DNA from 4 places in the Streptomyces sp. NPDC048521 genome. Region 1 is predicted to be linked to each of the others. Evidence: riboswitches for the same ligand, from Rfam matches in the RefSeq annotation. Region 1 holds a riboswitch; each other region holds the start of a gene.
The links. A riboswitch is a leader RNA that binds a small molecule or an ion and turns the genes downstream of it on or off. The one in region 1 is predicted to bind cobalamin.

Region 1 (7,417 bases):
CGGCTCCGCGATCGATTTCCTCCAGCAGTACGCGGGCGTCGGTTACCCGGCGGACGTCCGTGCCCGCTACGACATGGCCGCGGTGGACCCGCGGGGCGTCGCCCGCAGCGAGCCCGTCGAATGCCTCGACGGACGTCAGATGGACGCGTACACGCAGACGGACGTGACACCCGACGACCAGCGGGAGCAGAACGCACTGGTGGCGGCCGACAAGAAGTTCGCGGAGAGCTGCGGGACACACTCGGCACGGCTGCTGCGGCACGTCTCCACCGTCGAGGCGGCACGGGACATGGACATCGTGCGGGCGGTGCTGGGGGACCGGAAGCTGAACTACGTCGGGGCGTCGTACGGCACGTTCCTCGGGGCGACGTACGCCGGTCTGTTCCCGGAGCGGGTCGGACGGATGGTTCTGGACGGCGCGCTGGACCCCGCCCTCGACGCGCGCGAGCTGAACCTGGATCAGACGGCGGGCTTCGAGACGGCGTTCCAGGCGTTCGCGAAGGACTGCGTACAGCGCTCCGACTGTCCCCTCGGCGGCAAGGGCACGACACCCGCGCAGGTCGGCGACCACCTCAAGGCGTTCTTCCGCAAGCTGGACGCCCACCCCATCCCGACGGGCGACGCGGACGGCCGCAAGCTCGGTGAGGCGCTCGCCACCACCGGGGTGATCGCGGCGATGTACGACGAGGGGGCGTGGCAGCGGCTGCGTCAGGCGCTGGCCTCGGCGATGCACGAGAACGACGGCGCGGGGCTGCTCGCGCTCGCCGACAGCTATTACGAGCGTGACGCGAGCGGTCGCTACAGCAACCTGATGATGGCCAACGCCGCCGTGAACTGCCTGGACCTGCCGCCGGCCTTCACCGGACCCGAGCAGGCGGAGAAGGCGCTGCCGGAGTTCGAGAAGACGTCCCCGGTCTTCGGCGAAGGCCTGGCCTGGGCCGCGCTGAACTGCACGTACTGGCCGGTGAAGGCGATGGGCGAACCGCACCGCATCGAGGCGAAGGGCTCGGCGCCGATCGTGGTGGTCGGCACCACCCGCGACCCGGCGACCCCCTACCGCTGGGCGCAGTCCCTCGCCCGCCAGCTCTCCTCGGCCCGCCTCCTGACCTACGTCGGCGACGGCCACACCGCCTACGGCCGCGGCAGCACCTGCATCGACGGGGCGATCAACACCTACCTGCTCCGCGGCACCCCGCCGAGTGCCGGAAAGCGCTGCTCATAGCCCATGCCACCCACCTCGGAGCCGGCCGCTCCGGGGTGGGTACGAAGCACCCCCGGAAACTGTGTAGACTTACCGACGTTGCCGGTCGCACCATAGTGCGGGCAGCGCGCCGCTTTAGCTCAGATGGCCAGAGCAACGCACTCGTAATGCGTAGGTCTCGGGTTCGAATCCCGAAAGCGGCTCCATGGGGACCCCAGGTCGGACACCGTCTGACCTGGGGTCTTCTCGTTGCCGAGATGCCCGTTCTCCGAGATGCCCGGACGGGGGGCCGGACGTAGATTCGGCACGTGGACGGTATGCCGGAGCGTATCGACCCCTCGACGGACAGGACCGTCGCCGCGCGTCTGCTCGGCTGCCTGCCCGACGAGGTCGGATACTGTCCGCGCTGCCAAGGGCTCACCCGGCGCTACGGCCGCGACGCCCAGGTCATCTGCCCGGCCTGCCGGGCGGCCGAGACCGCGACGCGACCCCTACCGGGTTCGCCGGCTGAGCCCCACCGGTCCGCCGGCTGAGCCCCACCAGGTCCGCCGGTTGCGCCCACCGGTTTCTGCCGGCTGACCTTCGCGATCACCCGGAAGCCGGCGCAGCGTCCTGTCGAACCGAACGCGGCAATGTCTCCGGGTGTCGTTGTCCCCGTGGATCCGCCTGCCTGCGCGAGGGCGAAGCTGCCCGCGTCTCGCGGCTCAGGCGCGGACGTCGTGCCAGGGCGAGCACTCCCGGTACGTGCTGGTCACGATGCACCCCCGCAGCCGGGGACGATCTTCATGTAGCGGGCGTCGTGGCCCCTGGTGGAGGCGATGCGGCCGTTGCTGAGTTCCGCCTCGATTCGCAGGCCGTCGGCCAGTGCCGTCGCGCTGCCTTGGTGCACCAGCAGTCGTGACGATCAGTCATGATCACCTTATAGACAGGTCTTTACGCCACGATGGGGGCGGGGCCCCGCACCTGGCTGTGCTCTGCTCTGCGCCGAGGCGCGCCCGCACGTGGGCCAGGGCCGCCGCCGGCCCCGGGCCCGTCAGTCGCGTCGAAGACGTCAGCCGCGTCGATCACCTCAACCGCGTCGATCCCCTCAGTCGCGTGAGACGCAGTGCTTCAGCAGTTCGGAGATCGATCCGTCCACGAGCCGGTAGCGCACGACGCGGCCGTCCTTCTGGCCCTCGACGATGCCCGCGGTCCGCAGCAGGCGCAGGGACTGGGAGACGGCGGTGTCCCTCATCCCGGTGGCGACGGCGAGGTCGGAGACGGCGATCGGGCCGGCCTCGTGGAGCGCGAGCAGCAGGGACAGGCGTCCGGGATCGGAGAGCAGCGAGAAGCGGTCGGCCCAGGCGCGTACCCGCTCCGGCTCACCGACGGCGGCGATGGCGTCGCAGACCCGGTGGCCGTCGATGGTGCGCTGCCCGGCACGTTCCGCGGGGACGAGATGCATGGCCCCATCATCGCAGCCATCGGCCGGGCGCTCCATACCTGTTCAGTTGTGCAGCCTTGCAGCCGCTACCCGCCGCCGCCTAGTGTGAGCGGGCCGTGGTGTTCGGGAAGACCGGTGACAGCCCTCAGGGGCTCAGTCCGGAGCGGCCCTCGCCACTGTGATCGGGAAGTTCCCGCCCCCTACACGCCACTGGCCGCACAGCCGGGAAGGCAGGGGCGGGCGCGTCGACCCGTCAGCCAGGAGACCGGCCACGGCATCACGAAGCTGATCCACGAGGTGCTGGAGCGTGACCGTATGACCGTGTCCGAAGGCGTGCCCGAAACCGCCGCCACCCCGTCCTTCCGCTGGCGTCGCGAGGACACCGTCCGGACCGCGGGGCTCCTGGCCGTGATCGTCGCCCTGCACGTGGTCGCGTTCGGGATCCTGTTCCTGCTGGTGATTCCCCGTCACTACGAGGTGGGTACCAAGGCGTTCGGCCTGGGCCTCGGCATCACGGCGTACACGCTCGGCATGCGGCACGCCTTCGACGCGGACCACATCGCGGCGATCGACAACACCACCCGCAAGCTCATGGCCGACGGCAAGCGTCCGGTGTCGGTGGGCTTCTGGTTCGCGCTGGGCCACTCCAGCGTGGTGGTCGTCATGGCCGCGCTGGTCGCCGGCGGCGCGAAGCTCGCCGGCACCCTGATGAACGACGGCTCCCGGACCCACCAGGTCCTCGGCACCGTGGGCACCACGGTCTCCGGCAGCTTCCTGTACCTCATCGCCGCCCTCAACCTGGTCGCGCTCTTCGGCATCCTGCGCGTCTTCAGGGCGATGCGCGCCGGACGTTACGACGAGGCGGAGCTGGAGGCCCACCTCGACTCCCGTGGCTTCATGAACCGTGTCCTCGGCCGGCTCACCAAGTCCATCCGCCGCCCGGGCCAGATGTTCCCGCTCGGCTTCCTCTTCGGCATCGGCTTCGACACCACGACGGAGGTCCTGCTCCTCGCGCTGGCCGGCAACGGTGCCGCCGCCGGTCTCCCGTGGTACGCGGTGCTGTGCCTGCCGCTGCTGTTCGCGGCCGGCATGAGCCTGTTCGACACGCTGGACGGCACGTTCATGAACTTCGCCTACCAGTGGGCTTTCTCCAACCCGGTGCGGAAGGTGTTCTACAACCTCACCATCACCGGCCTGTCCATCGCCGTGGCCTTCTTCGTCGGCACGATCGAGCTGGTCGGCGTCCTGCACGACAAGCTCGGTCTGCAGGATGACGTCACCGGCTGGATAGCGGCCCTGGACCTGGACAACGTCGGCTATGTCATCGTCGGCCTGTTCGTGGTCGTCTGGGCCGTGGCCATCGCGTACTGGCGCTTCGCCAAGGTCGAGGAACGCTGGGCCGTCCGCGCCGCAGACTCGGGCTGAGACGGTGGGAGTGCCGGGCCGTGTGAGCCTCCGGCACCGGCTGAAGGGGAAGGCGGTCGGTCGATCGGCGGAGCCACTCCCTCATGGGGGACAGAACCGGCGCAAACGCGCCGCACGGTGAATCGGCGTCAGGTGAACGCTCGGACGTGAGGCAACATCTTGGTGAACGGCGGGCGCCGCGCGGTCGAGACGCGGTGCCGCCGTCGGCCGGATGGGGTGAGGGACGTGGTGGAGCCGAGGATCGCCGTCGCCGTGGTGACCATGGGCAACCGGCCCGCCGAGGTCGACGCGCTGCTGCAGTCCGTGGCCAAGCAGGACCTCGCCCCGGCCCGCATCGTCGTCGTCGGCAACGGCTGCCGGCTGCCCGAGTTCGCCCGCCGGCTCTCCCTGCCCGGCGAGGTCACCACCATCGACGTGGAGGAGAACCTCGGCTGCCCGGGTGGCCGGAACGTCGCCCTCGCGCGGCTGCGGGAGTACGGGGACGTCGATGTCGTCGTGGAACTCGACGACGACGGGCTGCTCGTCGACGCCGACGTGCTGCGGCGCGTACGGGACCTGTACGCCGCCGACCCCCGCCTCGGCATCGTCGGCTTCCGTATCGCCGACGAGCACGGCGAGACCCAGCAGCGGCACGTCCCCCGGGTGGGGAAGTCGGACCCGATGCGCGGGGGATACGTCACCGGGTTCCTCGGCGGCGGGCACGCCCTGCGCATGGCGATGCTGGCCGAGACCGGGGACTGGCCCGCCGAGTTCTTCTTCGCGCACGAGGAGACCGACCTCGCCTGGCGGGCCGCCGACGCCGGCTGGAAGATCCTGTACGCCCCCGAGTTGCTGCTCCAGCACCCCAAGACGTCACCGGCCCGGCACGCCATCTACTACCGGGTCAACGCCCGCAACCGCGTCTGGCTCGTCCGGCGCCGGCTGCCCCTGCCGCTCGTCCCGGTGCACCTGGGGGTGTGGACGCTGCTCACCCTCGCCCGCACCCGCTCCCCGGCGGGGCTGAAGGCATGGTTCGGCGGATTCCTCGAGGGGGTTCGGGAGCCGGCCGGCGGGCGGCGGCCGATGCGCTGGCGGACGGTGGGGCGGCTCACCCGGCTCGGACGTCCGCCGGTGATCTGAGCCGTGCGCGGGGACCAGGCTCCGGACGCAAGGGCGGGTAAAGGGAGTCCAGCGGCTGCGCAGAGGGAACGGGACGGAGCCCCGGTCGTTCACCTCCGACGGCCGGGGCCCCTTTGCGTCCCCGGATCCAGCCTGCGGCGACACTCCCCCGAGTTACGCGACTTACGCGCGCGCCGTCGGGCCAGATCCGATGGAATGATCACATCAGGATGCGCCAACGGATCGCTAACATGTGGCCAACGGTTCGACGGCGGGACGCGGACCGAGTGGCCGGAACCCGCCCGGCGACAGCGGAACAGGCCCCTGGGACAGGCGGATCCGGAGCCGGGCGCGGCGAACAGAAGGTGGCGGGAAACCGTTGCGGACAGGGCGGGAATCCGCCAGGGAACGGCGGGTGGGCACCCGTCGCGGAGCATGGTCGGTCCCGACCGCGCGGGAAGGCAGTGGGCGGCGTGATGCGGCGGTACGAGCTGCGGTTCGGACTGCTGGGACCGCCCGTCCTCTACGACCGGCCGCCGTACGAGATTTCGTACGAGACCCCCGGCAGCGCTTCTGCCAAGGCCGCCAAGACCGCCAAGACTGCGAGGGCCGCCAAGACCGCCAAGACCGCGAGGGCCGCCAAGGCCGCCAACGTCGCCAACGTCGCCGACGACGCCTCTGACGACGGCGTCCGTGCCATCGGCAGTCCCAAAGTGCGCGCCCTGCTCGCCGCCCTGCTGCTGGAGGCCGGCCGGGTCGTGTCGGTCGAGTCGCTGAAGGACGCCCTGTGGGGTGGGGCGCCGCCGGTCTCCGCGCAGGCCTCCCTGCACAACCACGTCACCCGGCTGCGTCGGCTGCTGGACGACCCCGACCGGCTCAAGGCCGTACCGCCGGGATATCTGCTGCGTGTCGACCACGGCGAATTGGACGTGCACGTGTTCGAGGTGTGGGTGAGTGAGGCGCGCGCCGCGCACGCCCGGCGGGACTGGCCGGGCGTCGTGCGGGCCTGCGCGGCCGCGTTCACGCTCTGGCGCGGCGCCCCGCTCAGCGGACTCCCCGCCGACCTCGGCGGCTACGCCCTGGTGCAGCGCCTGGAGGAGGCACGGCTGCTCCTGCTCGAGTGGCGCTACGACGCCGAACTCGCGCTGGGCGGTTCACGGTTGGCCGCGCTGGTCCCCGAGTTGGCGGCTCTCGTCGCCGAGTATCCGCTGCGCGAGGCGTTCCACCGTCAGCTGATGCTCGCCCTGCACCGCACCGGCCGCCAGGCAGAGGCCCTGGCCGTCCACCGTGACCTGCGGGCCCACCTGGTCGAGGAACTCGGCATCGAGCCCGGCCCGGCGGTCCGCGAGGCGCACGTCGAGGTGCTGCGGGGAAGCGGCGAGACCCGGCGGCAGCACGAGGACCACGGTGACCGGCGGCGCGTCACCGAGAACACCCGGCAGCAGGACCCGGCCGGCCGCTTGGGCACGACCGGCGCCGCAACACCCCCCGCATACCCGGGCGAAGGCGACTCGGCCACGCGGCAGACCCCGCGCCCGGCCCAGTTGCCGGCTCCTCCGGCCCACTTCACCGGGCGTGCCGACGTACGCCGGGAGCTGCGTCAGGCGCTGACCGAGCCGCCCGCACCGGCCCCCGCCGTCGCGGTGATCAGCGGGATGGCGGGCGTCGGCAAGAGCGCGTTGGCCCTGCATGTGGCACATGAACTGCGGGAACGTTTCACCGACGGTCAGCTCTACGTCAACCTGCACGGCGCCACGCCCGGTATGACCCCGCTCACCGCCGCGCAGGCGCTCGCGGCCCTGCTGCGCGACCTCGGAGCCGAGCCCCGCCACATCCCCGAACACCCGGACGCAGCCGCCGCGTTGCTCCGCTCGTTGCTGGCACCCGCCCGCATCCTGCTGGTGCTGGACGACGCGGCCACCGCGGCCCAGGTGCGACCCCTGCTGCCGGCCGGGCCCGAATGCGCGGTGATCGTCACCAGCCGTTCGCCGCTGACCGCCCTCGACGGCGCCCGGCGCTTTCCGCTCGGCCCCCTGACCGGCGAGGACAGTGCGGCCCTGCTGCGCGCGGTGAGCGGGCGCGAGGGGCTGGACGCCGATCACGCGCTGGTCGAGCTGACCGGTCGGCTGCCGCTCGCGCTGCGTGTCGTCGCCGCCCGGCTCGCCGCCCGCCGCGCGCTCACCGCGGAGGTGCTGGCGAGCCAACTCGCGGCAACGGGTGGACGGCTGAACCACCTCGAGTACGACGATCTGAGCGTCCGGCGTTCCCTG
Region 2 (7,417 bases), on a different contig from region 1:
CAACTGCTCGAACAGCTGCTGCTGGCTGTCGTCCAGCGGGCTCCCGGGCCCCACCGATGAGGAGACGTCCGCGAGCCGCAGCGGGCCCGCGCCGCGCAGCACCCGGGGCAGCGGTCCTCGGGTCTCCTCGGACATCGGCGGCAGCGTGCCCAGGTACACACCGGGTATCAGCGCTTCGGGCCTGCGGTGGACGACGCAGACCCGCTCCACCCGGCCCTGCTCGCCCAGCAGATCCACCACGCACCAGTCGGCGAGCTGCCGCGTCAGCACCTGGCACACCCGGTGCAGCCCCTCCTTCAGATCCAGGGTGCTGGTCAGTGCGCTGGTGGCGTCGGCCAGCAGCGACAGCCGTTGCAGGGCAGCGCCGCCATGGGCCGCGCCGCCGGTGTGCCGCGCCCGTTGCCCGGCGGTCGGCAGTCGCACGGGATGGGGCTGCGGTCGTGCCCCGTGATGACCGGCGTCGGCGCCGCGCGGCGACAGGGCCGGAGCCGTCGCCGCACCCAGCTGGGCGACGAAGACGGTACGGCCGTCGACGGACTCCTGGGTCTGGATCCGCAGGCGGACGGGAATCAGCCGGCCGTCACGGTGCAGAGCGGGCAGCGGGAGGGAACGGCCGAGAATCCGGGGCTGTCCGGTGAGCAGCAAGGACCCGAAGGCCGCGACGTGCCGTTCCCGCAGGTGTCCGGGGATCAGCGCGGTCAGCCGGCGTCCGACGAGGTCGTCCGCCCGCCAGCCCAGCAGGTGCGCCGCGGCGGTGTTCACCGCGATGATCCGGTTGCCGTCGTCGGCGGCGATCGTCGGGACGGTACTGGCCTCGATGTCCGCGGCGTCCCACGGCGCCAGCTCGGTGGAGGCGGCACTCGGTGCGCTCGGGACCAGCGTCCAGGCGGTGGGGTGGCCGCCGGAGAGCTGGCCGACGATCTGATCGAACATCCAGCCGCGGAAGGCCCTGACCTGCGGGAGCGCCGGAAGGGTGAGCAGGCTTCCCTCCTGGGCCGCCGAATCGGCCGTGTCGAGGACCATGCGCAGGCCGACCACGGCCGGGGTGGCGTCCGCCGGGAACGCCACCCGCAGAGAGAGCGTGGAGCTGTCGCGGACCTCTTCCGCGATCGCGGCCGTCATGCACGCGCTGATCAGGTTGCTCATGTCGTGCGCGGTGACGAGATCCTGCCGCCGCAGGTCGCCCAGAGTCCCGCCGAAGGAGACGAGAGTCAGCTCGCGCAGAAGCGCCTCCCGGTGCTGTTGCGCTGCCGCGTACAGCGCGTGGGGCAGGTCGACAAGGGTGACGGTCACCGTACGGCCGGACGGCGCAACGGCCTCCCACGCGGGCGACGGCGGCACGGAGGCTTCGGACCCCAGTTCGAACCACACGGTCTTACGGCCGTCGCCGATGTGGACGCCGTGGCCGGAGGCCAGGTCCGCCACCAGTGCCAGGCCCCGTCCGGTGAAGGCGTACGGACGGCATGCGTGCGGGGTCGGTGCGCGGTCCGGCCGCTGATCACTGACCCGGACGTGCACCCGGTCCTCGGTGGCCTCCGCCTGGACCTCCACCTCGGTGCGCGCGTGCAGCACCGCGTTGGTCACCAGCTCCCCGGTCAGCAGCTCGGCGGTCTCCACGGCATCCGGCGCGGCACCGCGCAGCGCCGACCGCACGAACCGCCGGGCCGACGCGACACTCTCCGGCCGCGGAGGCAACCGCCACGTCGCCACCTCCAGCGGCCCCATGCCACCCATACCGACACCGTGTACCCAGGAATACCGGACGAAAAGGATCCTATGGGGTGGGAGGGAGTGGGGGGTGGGGGTGTGGGGACGTCGCCACCGGCCTCCGCAGGGCCGATGCTAGGTTCGCCACGCGGCGGGGACGACGAGGAGGTGCTCGCCGTACGTGCCGTTCCCCGTGAGAACGGGAATCCGCGACCCGCACCCCGTAGCAGCCGCAGGAGGAGCAGACACGTGACCAGCCGCGTCACCTTCGTCTCGCCCGCGACGAGCCCGTCGCTGCGGCAGGCCCGCTTCTACGACGGCGACTCGATCGACGACGCCGGTGCGGCCCGCGCCCGCTCGGCGGCCGGGACGCTGCCCGCGTACGCCGGGGTCACCATGTCCCCGAGCGTGCGGTGCCGGGAGACGGCGGCGGCGCTCGGCCTGGACGGCGGGGAGACGCCGGAACTGAAGGGTCTGGATGTGGGCCGTTGGCGGGGCCGCACCCTTGAGGAGGTGGGGGCCACCGAGCCGGAGGCGGTGGGCCGTTGGCTCGCCGACGCCGGCTGGTCGGCACACGGCGGGGAGTCGGTGCAGGACGTGTGCGGGCGGGTAGGGCGCTGGCTGGACATCGCGCAGGGCACGGACGGCCGTACGCTCGCCGTGGTGGAGCCGGAGGTCGTACGGGCCGCGGTCGTGCATGTCCTGGGCCTGCCCGCGGCTGCCTTCTGGCGGCTGGACGTGCCGCCGTTGACGGCCACGGAACTCAGCGGACGGGGCGGACGCTGGAATCTGCGGCTCGGGCAGCCCCTGGCCGTGCCGGGCACCTCCGCGGCGCGCTGAGACCGTGCGGGCGCCGTGGCTCGGGATGCCGCGTCCCGTGACGGCAGTGAGGGCGACCGCCGCACGCCCCCGAGGTGATCCGGCGTGGTCGGGCAGGTCTGGCCACTCGGTTCTGCCGCTGCTCGGCTCGGCGGTGCCCGGCTGATCGGTCGGTGCCCTGTGCCCTGTCCGGGTCCGACCGCGGCGGTGCCCGGAGAGCGCGAGAGGCCCCTCGGATGGTTCCGAGGGGCCCGCTCGTGTCCCAGGACCGCTCAGTTCGAGGCGGGAACCGTGCGCCCGGTCGGTGCCGTCGTGGGCTCGGGGTTCAGCTGCCGCTCGGCCAACTCGCCGAAGAGCAGGCCGAATCCGGCCCACAGGACGCCCTGGACGGCCAGTGCGGAGAGGCGGAACCGCCACAGCAGGGTGGCCGGGAAGTCCTGCGGCACCTCGTTGACGACGGGCAGGAACGCGTAGGCCACCCCGATCGCGAGGGCGAACGCGGCGACCGCGACCACGGTCGCCCACCAGGTGCCCAGAGCGGGCGCCAGCCGCTTGCCCAGGAGGGTCGCGGCGACCGCGAGGAGGACGCTGAGCAGCATCATCAGGAAGTACAGGGTGGTCCGCTCGCCGATGGTGTCGGGGTCGCCGACCGACGGCGGGTTGGCCGGGTACTTCAGGAAGGGGACCACGTACACGGCGAGCAGCGCGCAGCCGGACAGCAGCAACGCGGTCGCCCGCGGGCCGAAGCGGCCCACGCGGCCCAGCGCGAAGCAGAAGGCCAGCGCGGCGATGCCGCCGAAGGCGACCCCGTAGACGAGGACTCCGGTGGCGAGACCGGCGGTGGACTGCAGGGAGCGGGAGACGACCTCCGTCTCGTGCTCGTGGGAGTGGGCGTCCTCGAAGCCGATCGCCTTGTCGACGTTCGGCTCGCCGAGGAGGTAGGAGACGATCAGGGCGAGCACACCGGCGGCGAGGCCGGCGAGCATGCCCCGCACCAGGAGGTTTCTGACCGTTGCGGAGTTCATGGGCGAGTGGCGTCCCTCGCGTCAGTGGCAGGGGAAGCCGAGCAGGTGACGGGCGTCGTGCACCCACTCGTGGACGTCCGTGCCGCTGAACACGGAGGTGGCGCCCTGCTCGGCGCCGACGAAGTAGAGCAGGACCAGCATCAGGATGCCGAAGAACACCGCCCAGGGAGCTATCGCCTGCAGCGGCAGCTTGGCGGGGATGGCGGGCGTGGTGGCTGTCGGCTGAGCGACGGTCTGCGCCATGGCAGAACCTCCTCCGGGAGTTCGCGTCCCGTCTCGGTGGTGCACTGGACGACGGCCACGGGTCTGACTCGCGTGACGCCTCGAGAGGCATCTCGCACACAGTGGCGCGACCGTGCCGGATTCCCACCGGCTTCCGTCTCGCCGTCGTCGATATCGGACAGACCGTACCGCGTGGCATGCACCCCGCCAAGACCGCGCCGGCCGGCGTGATCTTGATCTCGCGCCAGGCGGCCGCCGCCGAGCGGCGTCGTGCCCGGTGCGGACGTCATGCGGGGCCGCCCGGCGTCGCGGTCAGGTACCGCAGGCGGTCGCCAGGGGCAGTGCGCGGGCGATGAGCAAGGCGACGTCGTCATGGTCGGCGGGGTGCCGCAGCCGCCGCAGGAGCCGGTCGCAGGTCTCCTCCGCGGAGCGGAACGGCGGTGACAGCTGGCGCAGGAGGTCGTCCAGGCGTTCGTCGATGGGGTCGTTGCGGGTTTCGACCAGTCCGTCGGTGTAGAGGACCAGCTGGTCGCCGGGTCGCAGGTCGAGGGTGGTGGCCTCGAAGGGCACACCACCGACTCCCAGCGGAATGCCGGTGGGCAGGTCGAGGAGTTCGGGTGGTCTGCCGTCCCGCACCAGGACCGGGGGCAGATGGCCGGCGGAGGCCACGTGCAAGCGGCAGTGGTGCGGGTCGTAGACGGCGTAGACACAGGTGGCGATGTACGGCTCGAGACCGCGAATGATCTTGTCGAGGTGGGTGAGGATCCGGGCCGGGTCGAGGTCGAGGTCGGCCAGGGTGGAGGTGGCGGTGCGCAGACGGCCCATCGCGGTCGCGGCGGGGATACCGCTGCCCATGACGTCGCCGACGGTGAGGGCGGTGCGGTCACCGTCGAGCGGGATGACGTCGTACCAGTCGCCGCCGACCTCGCTGAAGGCCTGGGCCGGCCGGTAGCGGGCGGCGACCTCGAGACCGGGGTGACACGGCGAGAGCTGGGGAAGCAGGCTGCGCTGGAGGGTTTCGGCGGCGCTGCGGATGTGCTGGTGCAGGACGGCGTTGTCGATGCTCAGCGCGGCGGACGCGGCCAGTTCGCAGGCGAGGGTGAGGTCGTCCTCGTCGAACGGCAGGGGGTTGCGGGCCCGCGCCAGGCCCATGACGCCGATGACCTGTCCGCGGGCGATGAGCGGGACGGCCATGTCGGTGTGGACACCGGCCCGGGCGAGCAGGCGGGCGGCCTCGGGGCCGGCGGCGATGCGGGCGAGGTCACTGCTGTCCAGGTGGGTGACCAGCTGGGGGCGGCGGGTGCGGATGCAATGGGACGCCGGATGGTCGGCGTGGTAGACGGTGAGGCGGCCGGGCGGCACGATCGCCTGAGCGGCGTCGGTGGGGTAGGCGGTCTTCACCGCCAGCGCGCGGAACATCGCCGGGCCCTCGCCCACGTCCGTGCGGCCCGTCTGCAGCACGGAGTCCAGGAGGTCCACGGCGGCCAGGTCGGCCAGGTCGGGCACGAGGACGTCGGCCAGTTCCTGTGCGGTCCGCTCCACCTCCAGGGTGGTGCCGATGCGGGCCGAGCCGTTGGCCACCAGGCGCAGGCGCTGCTGAGCCCGGTCGGCCTTTCTCGCCGTCTCGTACCGGTCGGTGACGTCCACCACCACGGTGGCGAGGCCCAGCGGCTGCCCGTGGTGGTCCTCCAGCCGGTAGAACGACACCGCCCACGCGTGATCGCGGTCGGGGTCGGCGAGAGTACGGCCCACCACCTGCTCGTCCACCACCGGGACACCGGTCTCCAGGACCTTCCGCATCGCGGCCTCCGCGACCAGGAAGCGCGGACCCGACAGGACCTCGCGGAAGGTCCGGCCGACGTGGTCGGCCTCCGGGACTCCGTGCATCGACGCCAGAGCCGGATTGACGACCACGTACCGCAGGTCGGTGTCCAGGACGGACAGCCCGATCGGGGCCTGGGTGATCAGCCGGGTGGACAGCGCCACGTCACGCTCCACCTGCCGCAGCGTGGACCGGTCGGTGGCCAGCCCCAGGGCGTAGTGGTCGCCGATGTTGTCGGTGAGCCGCATGTTGCGGAACTCGACCATCCGGGTGCTGCCGTCCCTGTGCCGGACGGGGAACGCCCCCGCCCAGCCCCGGCCGGTCTCCATCACCTCGGCGAACAGCCTGATCGCCGCCTCCTGGTGTTCGGGGTGGAGGAGCAGCGGCGCCGCGTACTGCCCGACCGCCTCACCGCGGGCGTAGCCGAACAGTTCCTCGGCCTGCGGACTCCACATGTCGATCCGGCCGTCGGCCTCCAAGAGCACCGCGGCGACACCCAGCAGGTCCATCAAGCCGCTCGGGCCGGACTCCCCACCCTCCGGCCGATGCTCCGGCTCCGGACACTGCTTCGCTCGGCTCATCGCACTCGCTCCTTCCACCCGCCGACCTCACCGGCGCACCCGCCTCGGCGCGCAGAGCAGGTGAAGCGGTCTCCCCACAGGTCAGCAGCCCCGTCCACGATGCGGCACGGGAACTACCGCGGCCAGGGGGGCGTGCCGGGGAGAACGCCGCGCCCGAAGCCGGTCCCCGCATCCCGGGCAAGCCTCACACGGTCCACACTGTGCTCACCTCACTCCTGGGGTCATCACTCCACGTCTACCCCTCATCGGTCGTCGTCGGCGGCCATGCCCTCACGCCCGGCGAAGGTGCAGGCGACGGCGGGGGGTGCTCGTGCTCATCGGGTCTTTTCCGTACGGGCCGGGGTTCGCGCCGGCACGGCGGGGGCTCTCCGGCTCGCGGGCGGCGCACGGTCCTCGACGGAGGACGAGCCCGTTTCCGCCGTGTCGTGGCAGAGCGCCTGGTCGGGGTCTGCGGGGCAGATCGGCGACGACGATCCCGGCGACCTCGTACCCGTTCTCGTACGGCTCGCGGGCGGCCGGATCGAGGAGTCCGAGTTCGCTGTCGTGGTCCATGCGTCCAGTATTGGAGCGGCGCGAGTACGGCGCGCGGGGCGAGGGTGGCCCGGCTGCACCGGGTCCGGCCGGCCGGGGCCGCCTGCCGGCACTCCGCGGACTCCGCTGACGCCCTTGACCGCCGGCCACTGTGGCCGTGCGCTCCGCGCACCCTCTCGGCCTGCACGGCGATCCCCGCCCGCCATAACCGGCTTGACGGGTGACGAATGCGCCGGCAGTGGTACCCGGCACGGAGCTCTGCGGTCACAAGATCAAGGCAGGCGCCTACCGCGCGCAGGCGAAGATCGCACACACGGCAGCCGACGCTGTCCGAGGTGCGGGCCAGGACCGGCTTCCTCCTGCGGCAGACGCGCAGCCTCGGGGCGGCGCGCGTCAGTCGGACGGCGCCCGCAGCGAACCTCTAGCCCCGGTACGGGTCACCGAGCGGAAGCCAGGCGTCGGCACCGTGGATGCCGAGGTCTCCCACACCGTCGCAGAGGGCCTCGACGACGGCGAGGACAGCGGTGCGGACATCGCTCCGGCGCCACACCAGCGACCAGGTCCAGTAGATCTCCGGTGCTACGACCGGGCGTCGGACCAGGTCGGGTGGCAGCGGAGTGCTCTGGCCCTTCGGGGAGTTGACGACCGGCCGGCCGCTGCGGCGGACGTGCTCGAAGAAGGCCGGGCCGGTGATGCCGTTGTCGGAGATG
Region 3 (7,417 bases), on a different contig from region 1:
AGCGCCAGTTGCGGGCGTCGATCAGCGGCAGCAGACCGGCGCCGTACGCGCCCGGCTTCGAGCCGAAGATCCGGGCCGTCGCGCGCCGCCGGTCACCGTGCTCGGCGGTGTCCTCGTCGGCGTGCGCCTTGACGAAGTTCCGCTCGGCCGGCTCGTCCAGCTCCGCCACCGCCCGCACCGCGTCGTCGATCAGCCCGACCACGTGCGGGAACGCGTCCCGGAAGAAACCGGAGATCCGGACCGTGACGTCGATGCGCGGCCGGCCCAGTTCGGCCAGGGGGACCACCTCGAAACCGGTCACCCGGCGCGAGGCGTCGTCCCACACCGGGCGGCAGCCCAGCAGCGCCAGGATCTCGGCGATGTCGTCGCCCTGCGTGCGCATCGCCGACGTGCCCCACACCGTGAGACCCACCGACCTCGGGTACTCGCCCGTGTCCTGCAGGTACCGCTGCACCAGGGAGTCGGCGAGCGACTGGCCGACCTCCCAGCTCAGCCGGGAGGGGATGGCCTTGGGGTCGACGGAGTAGAAGTTGCGGCCCGTAGGCAGCACGTTGACCAGACCGCGGGTCGGCGAACCCGACGGGCCCGCCGGGACGTAACCGCCGTCCAGCGCCCGCAGGATGTGCCCGATCTCGTCGGTGGTCCGCGCCAGCCGCGGTACGACCTCGCCGCAGGCGAACTCCACCACGGCGACCGCGTCCGGCAGTTCGGCTCCGAGTACGTCACGGACGAGCGCCGGGGCCGCCGTGACCTCCCAGGCTCGCAACTCCATCCCCTCCGCGATCCGCCGGCACAGCTGCTCCAGCAGGTCGATCGCGTCGGACGCCGTCCGCGCCGGACCGTCCACCAGGTCCGTCAGCTCCACCGGCGCCTTCACCGCCGCACCCGGCTCGGCCAGCAGCTCCTTCTCGTCCAGCCCGAAATGAGCCGCCAGCGAGGCCCGCAGACCCGGCAGCGCATGGGCCTGGCCGCCCCACACCTGCGAGGCGCGCAGCACGGCGAGGACGAGGTTCACACGCGGCTCGCCGACCGGCCCGCCGCCCAGGACGTGCAGGCCGTCGCGGATCTGCACGTCCTTGATCTCGCACAGATAGCCGTCGATGTGCATGACGAACTCGTCGAACGCGTCGTCGTCCGGCTGCTCGTCCACGTGCAGGTCGTGGTGCAGCTCGGCCGCCTTGACGAGGGTCCAGATCTGGGCGCGGACGGCCGGGGCCTTCGCCGGGTCCAGGTCGGAGACGAGCGCGTACTCGTCCAGCAACTGCTCCAGCTTGGCCAGGTCGCCGTAGGTGTCGGCGCGGGCCATCGGCGGCACCAGGTGGTCGACCACCGTGGCGTGCCCGCGCCGCTTGGCCTGGGTGCCCTCGCCCGGGTCGTTGACGATGAACGGGTAGACCAGCGGCAGCTCGCCGAGGACCGCGTCCGGTGCGCAACCGCCGCTGAGGCCCAGTCCCTTGCCGGGCAGCCACTCCATCGTGCCGTGCTTGCCCATGTGCACGATCGCGTCCGCGCCGAAACTGCTGTCCAGCCAGCGGTAGGCCGCCATGTAGTGGTGGGAGGGCGGCATGTCGGGGTCGTGGTAGATCGCGATCGGGTTCTCGCCGAAGCCGCGCGGCGGCTGGATCATCACGACGACGTTCCCGAACCGGAGGCAGGCCAGCACGATGTCGTCGCCGTCCACGTACAGGCTGCCCGGCGGCTCGCCCCAGGCGTCCAGCATCGCCTCTCGCAGCTCGGGGTCGAGCGTGTCGAACCACGCCCGGTAGTCCGCGAGGGGCACGCGCGCGGGCGCCGCCGCCAGCTGCTCCTCCGTCAGCCATTCCACGTCGTGACCGCCGGCCTCGATCAGCCGGTGGATCAACTCGTCACCACCGGAGGGGTACGCGGTGAGCGAGTACCCGGCGTCACGCAGCGCGTCCAGCACCCGCACCGCCGACGCGGGCGTGTCCAGGCCGACCGCGTTGCCGACCCGCGAGTGCTTGGTCGGGTAGGCGGTGAAGACCAGGGCGATCTTCTTCTCGGCGTTCGGCTTGTGCTTCAGCCGCGCGTGCCGCAGGGCGATCCCGGCCACCCGGGAGGCCCGCTCCGGATCGGCGACGTACACCGGGACCTCGTCGGGGCCCTGCTCCTTGAAGGAGAACGGCACGGTGATCAGACGGCCGTCGAACTCGGGGATCGCGACCTGCATCGCCGCGTCCATGGGGGACAGGGCCGCGTCGGACTCCTGCCACGCGTCCCGCGAGGAGGTGAGGCAGAGCCCTTGCAGCACGGGGATGTCGAGGTCGGCGAGCGCGCCGATGTCCCAGGACTCCTCGTCGCCGCCCGCCGACGCCTGCGAGGCGTGCGTGCCGCCGGCCGCGAGGACGGTGGCCACCAGGGCGTCGGCCTTCCCCAGCAGCTCGTACAGCCCGGCGTCCGCGCCGCGCAGCGACCCGCAGTACACCGGCAGGGCGTTGGCGCCCTTCGCCTCGATCGCCTCGCACAGCGTGTCCACGAAGGCGGTGTTGCCGCTCAGCTCGTGCGCCCGGTAGAACAACACGCCCACCGTCGGGCGGCCGTCCCGCAGCTCGTACCCGCCGTGCACGCCGTACTCCGGCATCTTGCGCGGCTCGTCGAAGCCCTCACCGGTCAGCAGCACGGTGTCGGACAGGAACCGGGACAGCTCCAGCAGGTTCGCGGGCCCGCCCTCGACCAGGTACTTCAGCGCCTCCGCGACCACTCCGGCCGGCACGGACGACTCGGCCATCAGCTCCGCGTCGGGGACGGCCTCGCCGCCCAGCAGCACGGTCGGCACACCGGACGCCTTCAGCGCGGCCAGCCCGTCCTCCCAGGCGCGCTTGCCGCCCAGCAGCCGTACGACGGCGAGGTCCGCGCCCTCGATCAGGCCCGGCAGCTCCTCGGTGACGTCGACCCGGGTCGGGTTCCCGATCCGGTACCCGGCGCCGGAGGCCCGGGCCGCCAGCAGATCCGTGTCGGCGGTCGACAACAACAACACTGTGCTCATGCGGGCGCTCCCGGTGGGATGAAAGGCAGTCCTTGCGGCGCGCCCGACTCGATGAGCCGCCAGAGCGCGTCCGTGTCCGCGTGCTGTTCGATCAGGTCGCCGAGCCGGTCGAGCTGCTCCTCGCGCAGCGCGGCGAAGGACGTGTCCGGGGCCGGTACGAAGCGGCGGCCCGCGGCGGCGGCCACCTCGCGCAGGAAGGCCCGCCGGAAACCGTCCGACTCCAGCGAGCCGTGCCAGTGGGTGCCCCAGGTCTGGCCGACCCGGCAGCCGTCCAGGAAGGGCTCGCCGCCCAGGACGTCGGCGACCCCGTGATGGATCTCGTACCCCTCGACCCGCTCGCCGAGGGCCTCCCCGGCGGGCCGGGTGAGGGTCTTCTCGCGGGCGAACCGCACCCGCACCGGAAGCAGGCCGAGCCCGGGGACCTCGCCGGCCCGCGACTCGACCTCGTCCTCGATGTGCTCGCCGAGGATCTGGAAGCCGCCGCAGATGCCGAGGACGGGCCTGTGCCGGGCGGCCCTGCGCACGAGGGCATCGGCAAGTCCCCGCTCCCGCAGCCACTGAAGCGCCCGTACGGTCCCGCGCGTGCCCGGGATCACCACGAGGTCGGCGTCCGCCAGTTCCTCCGGACGGTCCACGAACCGCACCACGACACCCGGCTCGGCGGCCAGCGCGTCCACGTCCGTGAAGTTGGACATCAGCGGGATCGCGCAGACGGCGACCCGCAGCACGTCCTCGCCGGCCGGGGGAGCGACGGCCGACTCCCGGACGGGGCCCCGCGACACCCTCTCCCACGCTCGGCTGCGCTCGCGCGGGGGGACCCCCATCCCGTCCTCCTCGTCGATGCCGAGCCCGTGCCGGAAGGGCAGAACGCCGTAGGTGCGCCGCCCGGTGAGGCCCTGGAGCATGTCCAAGCCCGGTTCGAGCAGGCCGACATCACCCCGGAACTTGTTCACCAGGAACCCGGCGATCAGCTCCTGGTCCTCCGGCGACAGCAGGGCGACCGTGCCGAAGAAGGAGGCGAACACGCCCCCGCGGTCGATGTCCCCGACCACCAGCACGGGCAGCCGCGCGTTGCGGGCGATGCCCATGTTGACGATGTCGGTCCGCCGCAGGTTGATCTCGGCCGGGCTCCCCGCCCCCTCACAGATCACCGCGTCATACGTGCCCCGCAACTCGGCCAGACAGTCCAGCACCGTGCCGAGCAGCCGCTGCTGCCGCCCACCGTGGTAGCCGCGCGCGCTCAACTCGCCCACCGGCTTGCCCAGCAGCACCACCTGGCTGCTCTGCTCGCCGCCCGGCTTGAGCAGCACCGGGTTCATCAGCGCGGTCGGCTCGACCCGGCAGGCCTGGGCCTGCATGGCCTGCGCCCGCCCGATCTCGGCGCCCTCCTTCGTCACGAACGAATTGAGGGACATGTTCTGCGCCTTGAACGGCGCGACCTTCACGCCCTGGCGCACCAGCCACCGGCAGATCCCGGCCGTCACGACGCTCTTGCCGGCGTCGGAGGTGGTGCCGGCGACGAGGAGACCCCCGCTCACTTCCCACGTCCCTTCACGAGTCGGCGCGCGGCGACCGTGACGCCGAGCGCGAGCAGGCCGACACGGCGGGAGAGCCGTACGGCCCGGTCGATGTCGGTGACCCGGACGGCGCGCCCGGTCCCGCCGTTGAGCACGGGGCGGTGCTCGACCCGGCCGCCGTAGGAGAGCGTCCCGCCCAGGCGCACCCCGAGGGCGCCCGCGAAGGAGGCCTCCACGGGCCCGGCGTTGGGGCTCGGATGCCGGGACGCGTCGGCCCGCCAGGCCCGTACCGCGCCCCGCGGGTCGGGGCCGGCGAGCACGGCGAGGACGGCGGTCAGCCGGGCCCCCGGCCAGCCGGCGAGGTCGTCGAGGCGGGCGGAGGCCCAGCCGTAGCGCCGGAACCGGGGCGACTTGTGACCGACCATCGCGTCGAGGGTGTTGACCGCCCGGAACCCGAGCAGCCCCGGCACCCCGCCCACGGCACCCCACACCAGCGCGCCCACGACCGCGTCGGAGGTGTTCTCGGCGACCGACTCGACCACGGCCCGGGCGATCCCGTCGGCGTCCAGCGCCTGCGGGTCCCGGCCGCACAGGTGGGGCAGCCGCGCGCGGGCCGCCTCGACGTCCCCGGCCTCCAGGGCACGCCCGACGGTGCGGGCCTCCCGGGCGAGCGAGGTGCCGCCGACGACCGCCCAGGTGACGGCCGCGGTCAGCGCGACGGAGGCGGTGGGGGAGGGGCGTACGGCGCGTACGGCCAGCGCGCCGAGGGCGACGGCGCCACCGGCGCACACGGCGGTGTGCAGCGTGCCCCAGCCGCGGTGGTCGTGCCACAACGCGCGTTCCACGGCCGCTGCCACCCGCCCGAACGCGGCGACCGGATGCCCGCGGCGGGGATCGCCGAGGAGCAGGTCACCGAGAAGGCCGGCGGCGGCGCCGTACGCGTAGGAGCGATCGGCACCCATCGGCTCAGCCGGCCGTGGGTACAGGAGCGGGCCTGGTACTGGTCCTTCGGCAGCCGAGCATGGCGATCTGTGTCCTCACTCAGGGTGTCCGCGCCCTGGTTCGACGTGATTCGGCGGTGAGAGTTCCTGGCTCCCGGGGGTTCTTCCCCGGTGACAGTGGCGGGACCGCGCCGGATTCGCACCGGCTTCCTCTCTTGCCGCCGTACATGGCCTGGGCAGTCCACCACGCGCCCGGAACGGCCGTCAACTTGCCGTTGACCTGCAGGGGGAGAGTGTGCCGATCCCCACACCGTGAGGCGTGCGGGCATGCCGGAGGCTCCCCTCCGCACCAGTGGGAGGGGAGCCTCGAGGCGCTCGGTCGGGCCGTGGCGGACGGATGCCGGGTCAGGCCGTCGACGAAGGGTGCCAGGTCAGGCTTTCGCCACGATCAGGTAGAAGCCGTACGCCACCGCCGCCGCGCAGGCCGCGAAGCAGACGTAGGCGCCGGTGACGGCCAGGGCCGCGGAGCCGCCCTGGGCCGCGGCCTTCTCGCGCCGCGACAGACCGTTGATGCCGAGGGTGAACAGGGCTACCAGGCCCACCGTGAACACGAGGCTGACGCCGAAGACGGAGCCGAGGGCCGCCCAGTCGATCTTCATGATGCTTCCTTGGTGAACGGGTGCTCGGGGTCAGACCGCGGCGGCCGGCGGGACCGCCGGGGCAGCGGGGGCCGGGTCGGCGACCGGGGCCGGGATGGTGGCCGTCAGGTCCTCGGTGATCGCGCCCGCCGGGGGCGGGGTCACGGCGGCGATGGCGGTGGTCACCACGCCGGCCGGTTCCTCGGTCTCGGCGACGACGTTCGTGTGGTCGACGACCTCGCGGCGGGAGATCTTCCAGATCGCGGCGCTCGCGGCGACCAGGAAGACGGCGACGGCGGCGGTGCCCCAGTCGCCCAGGTCCGTGACGGACTCGGCGCCCGCGCCCACCAGCGCGGCGGCCGGCAGGGTCAGCGCCCAGGCGACGAACATGCGGCCCGCGGTCGACCAGCGGACCACTCCGCCCTTGCGGCCCAGGCCCGCGCCCATCACCGAGCCGGAGACGACGTGCGTGGTGGAGAGGGAGAAGCCGAGGTGGGAGGAGGCCAGGATGGCGGTCGCGGCGCTGGTCTGGGCGGCGAAGCCCTGGCGCGGCTCCAGATCGGTCAGGCCCTTGCCCATGGTGCGGATGATGCGCCAGCCGCCGATGTAGGTGCCGAGCGCGATGGCCAGGCCGGCGGAGAGGATCACCCAGACGGGAGGGTTCGAGCCGGGGGCGATGGAGCCGCCCGCGATGAGGGCGAGGGTGATGATGCCCATCGTCTTCTGGGCGTCGTTGGTGCCGTGGGCGAGGGAGACCAGGCCGGCGGAGGCGATCTGGCCGGCGCGGTAGCCCTTGCGGGTGGCCTCGCCGTCGGCGGTGCCGCCGATGCCGTAGGAGAAGCGGGTGGCCAGCACCGAGGCGAGGCCCGCCACGATCGGCGCGGCCACCGCCGGGAGCAGCACCTTGGTGACCAGCACGTCACCGTGGACGGCGCCGAAGCCCGCGGAGGCGACGGTGGCGCCGACCAGGCCGCCCAGCAGGGCGTGCGAGGAGCTGGACGGCAGGCCCACCAGCCAGGTCAGCAGGTTCCAGAGGATCGCGCCGACCAGGGCGGCGAAGATGACCTCGGGACGGATGCCGGTCTCGTCGACGAGACCCTTGGAGATCGTGTTCGCGACCTCCACCGAGAGAAAGGCGCCCACAAGGTTGAGGGCGGCGGACATGGTCACCGCGATCTTGGGCTTCAGGGCGCCTGTGGAGATCGTGGTGGCCATCGCGTTCGCGGTGTCGTGGAAACCGTTCGTGAAATCGAACGCGAGTGCGGTTACTACCACAATCGCGAGGATCAGCGAGAAGCTTTCCATTTACCCAGGCAA
Region 4 (7,417 bases), on a different contig from region 1:
ACGATTTGCTGACGGCATTGCTGGAGGCGAAGGACGACAATGGTGACCCCATAGGGGAACAGGAGATCCACGACCAGGTCGTCGCGATACTCACCCCCGGCAGCGAAACTGTCGCGTCCACGATCATGTGGCTGCTGCAGGTCCTCGCGGAACATCCGGAACACGCCGAGAAGGTACGGACCGAGGTCGAATCCGTGACCCACGGCCGACCGGTCGGATTCGAGCACGTTCGCGCCCTCACGCACACCAACAATGTCGTCGTCGAGGCCATGCGGCTGAGGCCGGCCGTATGGATATTGACACGGCGCGCGGTGACCGATACCGCGCTCGGCGGCTATCGCATTCCGGCCGGGGCGGACATCGTCTACAGCCCGTACGCGGTCCAGCGCGACGCGCGCTCCTACGCCCGGCACCTCGACTTCGACCCCGACCGCTGGCTGCCCGAGCGGGCCAAGGAGGTACCGAAGTACGCCATGAGCCCGTTCAGCGTGGGCAACCGCAAGTGCCCCAGCGACCACTTCTCCATGACCCAGCTGACCCTGATCACCGCGGCGATCTCGGCGAAGTACCGCTTCGAGCAGGTCAGCGGGTCGAACGACAGCACCCGGGTGGGCATCACGCTCCGTCCGCACAACCTGCTGCTGCGGCCGCTGCCCTGGTAGGCCACCTGGTACCGGCGCGCGCTCAGGCGGCCTGCGGGCCCCGGAACGCGCGCCGGTAGGCGTTCGGAGTCGTCCCGAGCGCCCGGACGAACTGGTGCCGCAGCGCGGCCGCCGTACCGAACCCGGTGCGCCAGGCGATGGCGTCCATCGTCTCGTCCGTGCCTTCCAGCAACTCCTGCGCCAGCAGCACCCGTTGACGCAGGATCCACCGGTAGGGCGTGGTCCCCGTCTCCTGCTGGAAGCGGCGGGCGAACGTGCGCGGCGCCATGTGGGCGCGGGCGGCGAGCTGCTCGACGGTCACCTCCTGGTCGAGGTGGGCCTCCATCCACGCCAGGACCTCCCCGACGGTGTCGCAGGAGGTCTTGGGCAGGGGCCGCTCGATGTACTGCGCCTGCCCGCCGTCCCGGTGCGGCGGTACCACCATCCGGCGGGCGATCTTGTTGGCGACCTCCGGGCCCTGCTCCTTGCGCACCAGGTGCAGACAGGCGTCGATCCCCGCGGCGGTGCCGGCGGAGGTGATCACCGGGTCCTCGTCCACGTACAGGACGTCCGGCTCGACGGTCACCCTCGGGTACTGGCGGGCCAGCTCGTCCGCGTGGTGCCAGTGCACGGCGCAGCGCCGGCCGTCCAGCAGCCCGGCCGCGGCGAGCACGAAGACGCCCGAGCAGACACTCAGCACCCGGGCGCCGCGGTCCACCCCGCGGTGCAGGGCCTGGAGCAGCTCGGGCGGGAAGGTACGGGTGTCGTAGCGGGCGCAGGCCGGTACGGCGATCAGGTCGGCCGACTCCAGGCGCTCCAGGCCGTGCTCGACCTGGAGGGAGAAGCCCGCGTGCGAGCGCAGCGTGGGGCCCTCGGCCGAGGCGACCGCGAAGTCGTACACCGGCAGGCCCTCATCGCTGCGGTCGGTGCCGAACACCTCGCAGACCACAGCCAGCTCGAAGGGGTTCACTCCGTCCAGGAGCACGGCCACCACGTTCTTCAGCATGCTGCCAGTGTGCCTCCACAGTGGCAGGAATTTGAAGATGTGCGGCAGTCCTGCCACTCCCGGTAAGGAGTATCCGGCGGGACAGTGGTGTCATGAACGGAAACCAGATCGAAGGCCTGATCGGAATGCTCGTCACCCTCGGGATCCTGGTCCTCCTGGTCCTCCCGTCCGTGCTCGGCATCGTGCACGACCGGCGCGTCGACCGGCAGCTCAGGGAGGCCCAGGAGGCCCGGGGAGGAAGGAGGGGTCAGAAGTCCTCGTCCAGGTCGACCGTGCCCTCCACCGCGACCTGGTACGCCGACGGGCGGCGCTCGAAGAAGTTCGTCAGCTCCTGAACGCCCTGCAGCTCCATGAAGGAGAAGGGGTTCTCCGAGCCGTGGACCGGGGCGAAGCCGAGACGCGTCAGGCGCTGATCGGCGACGCACTCGAGGTACTGCCGCATGGAGTCGGTGTTCATGCCCGGGAGGCCGTCACCGCACAGGTCGCGCGCGAACTGCAGCTCGGCCTCGACGGCCTCCTGCAGCATGTCGGTGACCTGCTGCTGCAGCTCGTCGTCGAAGAGGTCCGGCTCCTCCTTGCGGACGGTGTCGACCACGTCGAAGGCGAAGGACATGTGCATCGTCTCGTCGCGGAACACCCAGTTGGTGCCGGTGGCCAGGCCGTGCAGCAGACCCCGGCTGCGGAACCAGTAGACGTACGCGAAGGCGCCGTAGAAGAACAGCCCCTCGATGCACGCGGCGAAGCAGATGAGGTTGAGCAGGAAGCGCCGGCGGTCGGCCTTGGACTCCAGCCGGTCCAGCTTCTCCACCGAGTCCATCCAACGGAAGCAGAACTCGGCCTTCTCGCGGATGGACGGGATGTTCTCCACGGCCGCGAAGGCGGCGGCGCGGTCGTCCGGGTCGGGCAGGTAGGTGTCGAGCAGCGTCAGATAGAACTGGACGTGCACGGCCTCCTCGAACAGCTGGCGCGACAGGTACAGGCGCGCCTCCGGGGAGTTGATGTGCTTGTACAGCGTGAGCACCAGGTTGTTCGCGACGATCGAGTCACCCGTCGCGAAGAACGCCACCAGACGGCCGATCAGGTGCTGCTCGGCCGGCGTCAGTTTCGCGAGGTCGGCGACGTCCGAGTGGAGGTCGACCTCCTCGACGGTCCAGGTGTTCTTGATGGCGTCCCGGTAGCGCTCGTAGAAGTCGGGGTAGCGCATCGGGCGGAGAGTCAGCTCGAAGCCGGGGTCGAGAAGGTTCTGGTTCGTCATCGCAGTCGGCGCGGAGCGCCGTCCTCCAGGGGTGGTGGTCGGGTGGCGGGCGGGAATCACTGGCAGGCTTCGCAGGACTCGGGGTTCTCCAGGGAGCAGGCGACCGCGTCGGGGTCGGCGGCCTGCTGGACGGGGATCGTCCTGGGGGCCTGCGCCTGGGCGGCGCGGGCGATGCGCGTGGCCGGTCGGGAGCGCAGGTAGTACGTCGTCTTCAGACCCGACTTCCAGGCGTACGCGTACATCGAGGACAGCTTGCCGATGGTCGGCGTCTCCAGGAACAGGTTCAGGGACTGCGCCTGGTCCAGGAACGGGGTGCGGGCCGCGGCCATGTCGATCAGGCCGCGCTGCGGGATCTCCCACGCCGTGCGGTAGAGCGCCCGCACCTCCTCGGGGATCCAGGCGAAGCCCTGCACCGAGCCGTTGGACTCACGCAGTGCCTCCCGGGTGCGCGCGTCCCACACGCCGAGGTGCTTCAGGTCCTGCACCAGGTACGAGTTGACCTGGAGGAACTCGCCCGACAGCGTCTCGCGCTTGAACAGGTTGGACACCTGCGGCTCGATGCACTCGTACACGCCCGCGATGGACGCGATGGTGGCCGTCGGGGCGATGGCGAGGAGCAGCGAGTTGCGCATCCCGACGGCCGCGATCCGCGCCCGCAGCGCCGCCCAGCGCTCCGGCCAGGTGAACTCGACGCCGTAGTGGTCGGGGTGCAGCACGCCGTGGGCCGTACGGGTCTTCTCCCAGGCCGGCAGCGGGCCGTTGCGCTCGGCGAGGTCGGCCGAGGCCTCGTACGCGGCGAGCATGATGCGCTCGGCGATCCGGGTGGACAGGGCCTTCGCCTCGGGGGAGTCGAAGGGCAGGCGCAGCTTGAAGAAGACGTCCTGCAGACCCATCGCGCCCAGGCCGACGGGGCGCCACTTGGCGTTGGAACGGCCCGCCTGCTCGGTCGGGTAGAAGTTGATGTCCACGACCCGGTCGAGGAAGGTGACGGCCGTGCGGACCGTCTCGTCCAGCCGCTCCCAGTCGATGTCCCCGGCGGTCACGAAGGCGCCGAGGTTGACCGACCCCAGGTTGCAGACCGCCGTCTCGCCGTCGTCCGTGACCTCCAGGATCTCCGTGCAGAGGTTGGAGGAGTGGACCACATGGCCCGCGGTCGCCGTCTGGTTCGCCGTGCGGTTGGCGGCGTCCTTGAAGGTCATCCAGCCGTTGCCGGTCTGTGCGAGCGTGCGCATCATGCGGCCGTACAGGTCGCGGGCCGGGATCGTCTTCTTCGCGAGGCCGTCGGCCTCGGCCCTGCGGTAGGCGGCGTCGAACTCCTCGCCCCACAGGTCCACCAGCTCCGGCACGTCCGCCGGGGAGAACAGCGACCACTGCTCGTCGGCGTTGACCCGGCGCATGAACTCGTCCGGGATCCAGTGGGCCAGGTTCAGGTTGTGCGTGCGGCGGGCGTCCTCACCGGTGTTGTCGCGCAGCTCCAGGAACTCCTCGATGTCGGAGTGCCAGGTCTCCAGGTACACCGCGGCCGCGCCCTTGCGCCGGCCGCCCTGGTTCACGGCGGCCACCGAGGCGTCCAGGGTCTTCAGGAACGGGACGATGCCGTTGGAGTGCCCGTTGGTGCCGCGGATCAGCGAACCGCGCGAACGGATCCGGGAGTACGACAGACCGATGCCGCCGGCGTGCTTGGAGAGGCGGGCGACCTGGTGGTAGCGGTCGTAGATGGAGTCCAGCTCGTCCAGCGGGGAGTCGAGCAGGTAGCAGGACGACATCTGCGGGTGCCGCGTACCGGAGTTGAAGAGCGTGGGGGAGGAGGGCAGGTAGTCGAGCCGGCTCATGAGGGCGTAGAGCGCGGCGACCTCGTCCACGGAGCGAACGGTGTCGTCCTCGGCGAGGCCGGCGGCCACCCGCAGCAGGAAGTGCTGGGGCGTCTCGATCACCTTGCGGGTGATCGGGTGCCGCAGCAGGTAGCGGCTGTACAGGGTGCGCAGGCCGAAGTAGCCGAAGCGGTCGTCGGCGTGCGTGTCGATCAGCGCGTCGAGCCGCTCGGCGTGCAGCCGCACGAACGCGGCGGTCCGGTCCGCGATGAGCCCCTCCCGGTGTCCCACGCCGACGGACTCGGTGAAGGACGTCACGCCCTGCGAGGCGGCCTCGTCCCGGATGGCCCGGGTCAGCAGGCGGGCGGCCAGCCTCGAGTAGGCGGGGTCCTCGGAGATCAGGCCTGCGGCCGCCTCCGTGGCCAGCTCGCGCAACTCCGCGGTGATCTCGGAGGCAGCCCGTGCGGACCGGCCCCGCAGCGCGGCGGCGGCGACCCGGCCGGGGTCGGCGTCGGGGAGGTCGGCGGTCAGCTCGGTCAGGGTCCGCAGCAGCGCGGCACCGGGACCGTCCGTCTCCGGCTCGCTGACTGAAGCCGGATCGGCTGGCGCGATGGTCACGTGGGGCTCTCCCTCGCTCGGCACGGGGCCTGGCGGAGGGCAGGGGGCAGCCACGAGCGCACACGGCGTCGCGTCCACCGGCCCACTCCACGAGGCCCGGACGTCTCAAGGCACCCGGACCGGACGGCCGGGCGCGCTGACGGCAGGTCCTCGGACTGGACAGGCGTGCGGATGCACGCAAGTACACCGTTGCGGGACAGTTCCGGATTCGCACCGGATTCCCCTGCGGCGACAGCGAGCATGAGCATACATCTAGTGCCGGTCCGCCGTGTCACCCCCAGATGTTGTGTCGCCGCGGCTTCAGAGGGTCAACTCGTAGGTGAGGAGAGTGACGAAGAGCGGGCCGCGGTCGTCGGTCGACGACTGCGGCCCGCTCCGGGGTCGGGGATGGCTGGTCGCGCGGTTCACCGCGTCCCTGCGGGGCGCGTCTCAGTGACCGGCGCCTGCCGTGGCCGGCGGAAGCTCCACCTGGACACCCGGGTCGCCCGCGTCGGCCGAGTAGTCCTCCGGCTTGGTCTCGTCGATGCCCTCGGGGGCCTTCAGGGCCTTCAGGACCACCGTGAGGACCACGGTGACGAGGACGTTCAGCACGAAGGCCGTGAGGCCGATGTAGCCGATCTCGCCGATGCCGGGGATCTCCTTGGCGTTGCCGCCGAAGTGCTTCTGCGTCGGGGAGGCGATCCCGTACGCGGCGACCGTGCCGTACACCATGCCGACCGCCCAGCCGGCCAGCAGCGCCCAGCGGTGGAACCAGCGGGTGAACAGGCCGCCGACCAGGGCCGGGAAGGTCTGCAGGATCCAGATGCCGCCCAGCAGCTGGAAGTTGATGGCGACCGTCTTGTCCATGGTGAGGACGAAGATCAGCGCGCCCACCTTCACCAGCAGCGACACGATCTTGGAGACGCGGGTCTCCTGCGCGGCCGTGGCGTCCGGCTTGATGAAGTCCTTGTAGATGTTGCGGGTGAAGAGGTTCGCCGCCGCGATGGACATGATCGCCGCCGGCACCAGGGCGCCGATGCCGATCGCCGCGAAGGCCACGCCCGCGAACCAGTCCGGGAACATGTCCTCGAACAGCTGCGGGATCGCCAACTGCCCGTTGGTGACCTTCACCCCGGCCGCGATCGCCATGAAGCCCAGCAGCGCCAGCAGACCCAGCATGAGCGAGTACAGCGGCAGGATCGTGGTGTTGCGGCGGATCACCTCACGGCTCCTGGACGACAGGGTCGCGGTGATCGAGTGCGGGTACATGAACAGCGCCAGCGCGGAGCCGAGTGCCAGTGTGGCGTACGTCCACTGGCCCGCCGGCGCCGGTACGACACCGCCCACGCCCGTGGTCGAGAACTTCTCGCCCGCCTTGGCGAAGATGTCGTCGAACCCGCCCAGCTTGATCGGTATGTAGATGATCGCCACCGTGATGACGATGTAGATCAGCGTGTCCTTGACGAACGCGATCAGCGCAGGCGCGCGCAGGCCGGAGGAGTAGGTGTAGGCCGCCAGCACACCGAAGGCGATGAGCAGCGGGAGGTCCTTCACGAACCAGTTCGTGTTCTCGCCGCCGCCGACGCCCATCACGTCCAGGACGGCCTGGATGCCGACGAGCTGGAGCGCGATGTACGGCATCGTCGCGAGGATGCCGGTGATCGCCACGGCCAGCGACAGGCCCTTGGAGCCGAACCGGCCGCGCACGAAGTCCGAGGTCGTCACATAGCCGTGCTTGTGCGACACCGACCACAGGCGGGGCAGGAACGTGAAGATCAGCGGATAGACCAGGATCGTGTACGGCACCGCGAAGAAGCCGGACGCGCCCGCCGCGTAGATCGCCGCCGGTACGGCGACGAAGGTGTAGGCCGTGTACAGGTCGCCACCGAGCAGGAACCAGGTGATCCAGGTGCCGAACGACCGACCGCCCAGACCCCATTCGTCCAGGGAGTGCTCGTTCTCGGCCCTGCGCCAGCGCGCGGCCAGGAAGCCCATGACCGTGACGGCCAGGAAGAAGAAGATGAAGACGCCGAGTGCGACGCCGTTGACGCCGTCCTTCACTTCGCGGCACCCCCCTGCGCGTGCTCGCGGGAGCGCTGGTCACGCT

Region 2: linked by a shared signal. The riboswitch ahead of ACGFRF_RS01875 (CbtB-domain containing protein) and the one ahead of ACGFRF_RS13785 (HoxN/HupN/NixA family nickel/cobalt transporter) in region 1 are both predicted to bind cobalamin.
Region 3: linked by a shared signal. The riboswitch ahead of ACGFRF_RS18250 (cobalamin biosynthesis protein) and the one ahead of ACGFRF_RS13785 (HoxN/HupN/NixA family nickel/cobalt transporter) in region 1 are both predicted to bind cobalamin.
Region 4: linked by a shared signal. The riboswitch ahead of ACGFRF_RS09100 (ribonucleoside-diphosphate reductase subunit alpha) and the one ahead of ACGFRF_RS13785 (HoxN/HupN/NixA family nickel/cobalt transporter) in region 1 are both predicted to bind cobalamin.

Annotation. Positions count from the first base shown of each region.
Region 1 is NZ_JBICWR010000005.1:24,725-32,141, reverse strand. It holds gene ACGFRF_RS13805 (alpha/beta fold hydrolase) at 1-1,222, shown strand, start outside; tRNA gene ACGFRF_RS13800 (tRNA-Thr) at 1,331-1,407, shown strand; gene ACGFRF_RS13795 (hypothetical protein) at 1,953-2,090, opposite strand; gene ACGFRF_RS13790 (ArsR/SmtB family transcription factor) at 2,289-2,645, opposite strand; cobalamin riboswitch at 2,725-2,913, shown strand; gene ACGFRF_RS13785 (HoxN/HupN/NixA family nickel/cobalt transporter) at 2,940-4,049, shown strand; gene ACGFRF_RS13780 (glycosyltransferase family 2 protein) at 4,275-5,168, shown strand; gene ACGFRF_RS13775 (BTAD domain-containing putative transcriptional regulator) at 5,624-7,417, shown strand, end outside.
Region 2 is NZ_JBICWR010000001.1:395,913-403,329, forward strand. It holds gene ACGFRF_RS01860 (SpoIIE family protein phosphatase) at 1-1,734, opposite strand, end outside; gene ACGFRF_RS01865 (histidine phosphatase family protein) at 1,957-2,547, shown strand; gene ACGFRF_RS01870 (CbtA family protein) at 2,799-3,551, opposite strand; gene ACGFRF_RS01875 (CbtB-domain containing protein) at 3,573-3,794, opposite strand; cobalamin riboswitch at 3,831-3,975, opposite strand; gene ACGFRF_RS01880 (SpoIIE family protein phosphatase) at 4,086-6,176, opposite strand; gene ACGFRF_RS01885 (hypothetical protein) at 6,447-6,728, opposite strand; gene ACGFRF_RS01890 (LysR family transcriptional regulator) at 7,129-7,417, opposite strand, start outside.
Region 3 is NZ_JBICWR010000007.1:57,503-64,919, reverse strand. It holds gene cobN (cobaltochelatase subunit CobN) at 1-3,004, opposite strand, end outside; gene ACGFRF_RS18255 (cobyric acid synthase) at 3,001-4,542, opposite strand; gene ACGFRF_RS18250 (cobalamin biosynthesis protein) at 4,539-5,483, opposite strand; cobalamin riboswitch at 5,581-5,723, opposite strand; gene ACGFRF_RS18245 (hypothetical protein) at 5,894-6,121, opposite strand; gene ACGFRF_RS18240 (anion permease) at 6,152-7,405, opposite strand.
Region 4 is NZ_JBICWR010000003.1:338,943-346,359, reverse strand. It holds gene ACGFRF_RS09120 (cytochrome P450) at 1-662, shown strand, start outside; gene ACGFRF_RS09115 (GlxA family transcriptional regulator) at 685-1,647, opposite strand; gene ACGFRF_RS09110 (hypothetical protein) at 1,740-1,982, shown strand; gene ACGFRF_RS09105 (ribonucleotide-diphosphate reductase subunit beta) at 1,895-2,902, opposite strand; gene ACGFRF_RS09100 (ribonucleoside-diphosphate reductase subunit alpha) at 2,959-5,331, opposite strand; cobalamin riboswitch at 5,455-5,589, opposite strand; gene mctP (monocarboxylate uptake permease MctP) at 5,761-7,371, opposite strand; gene ACGFRF_RS09090 (DUF3311 domain-containing protein) at 7,368-7,417, opposite strand, start outside.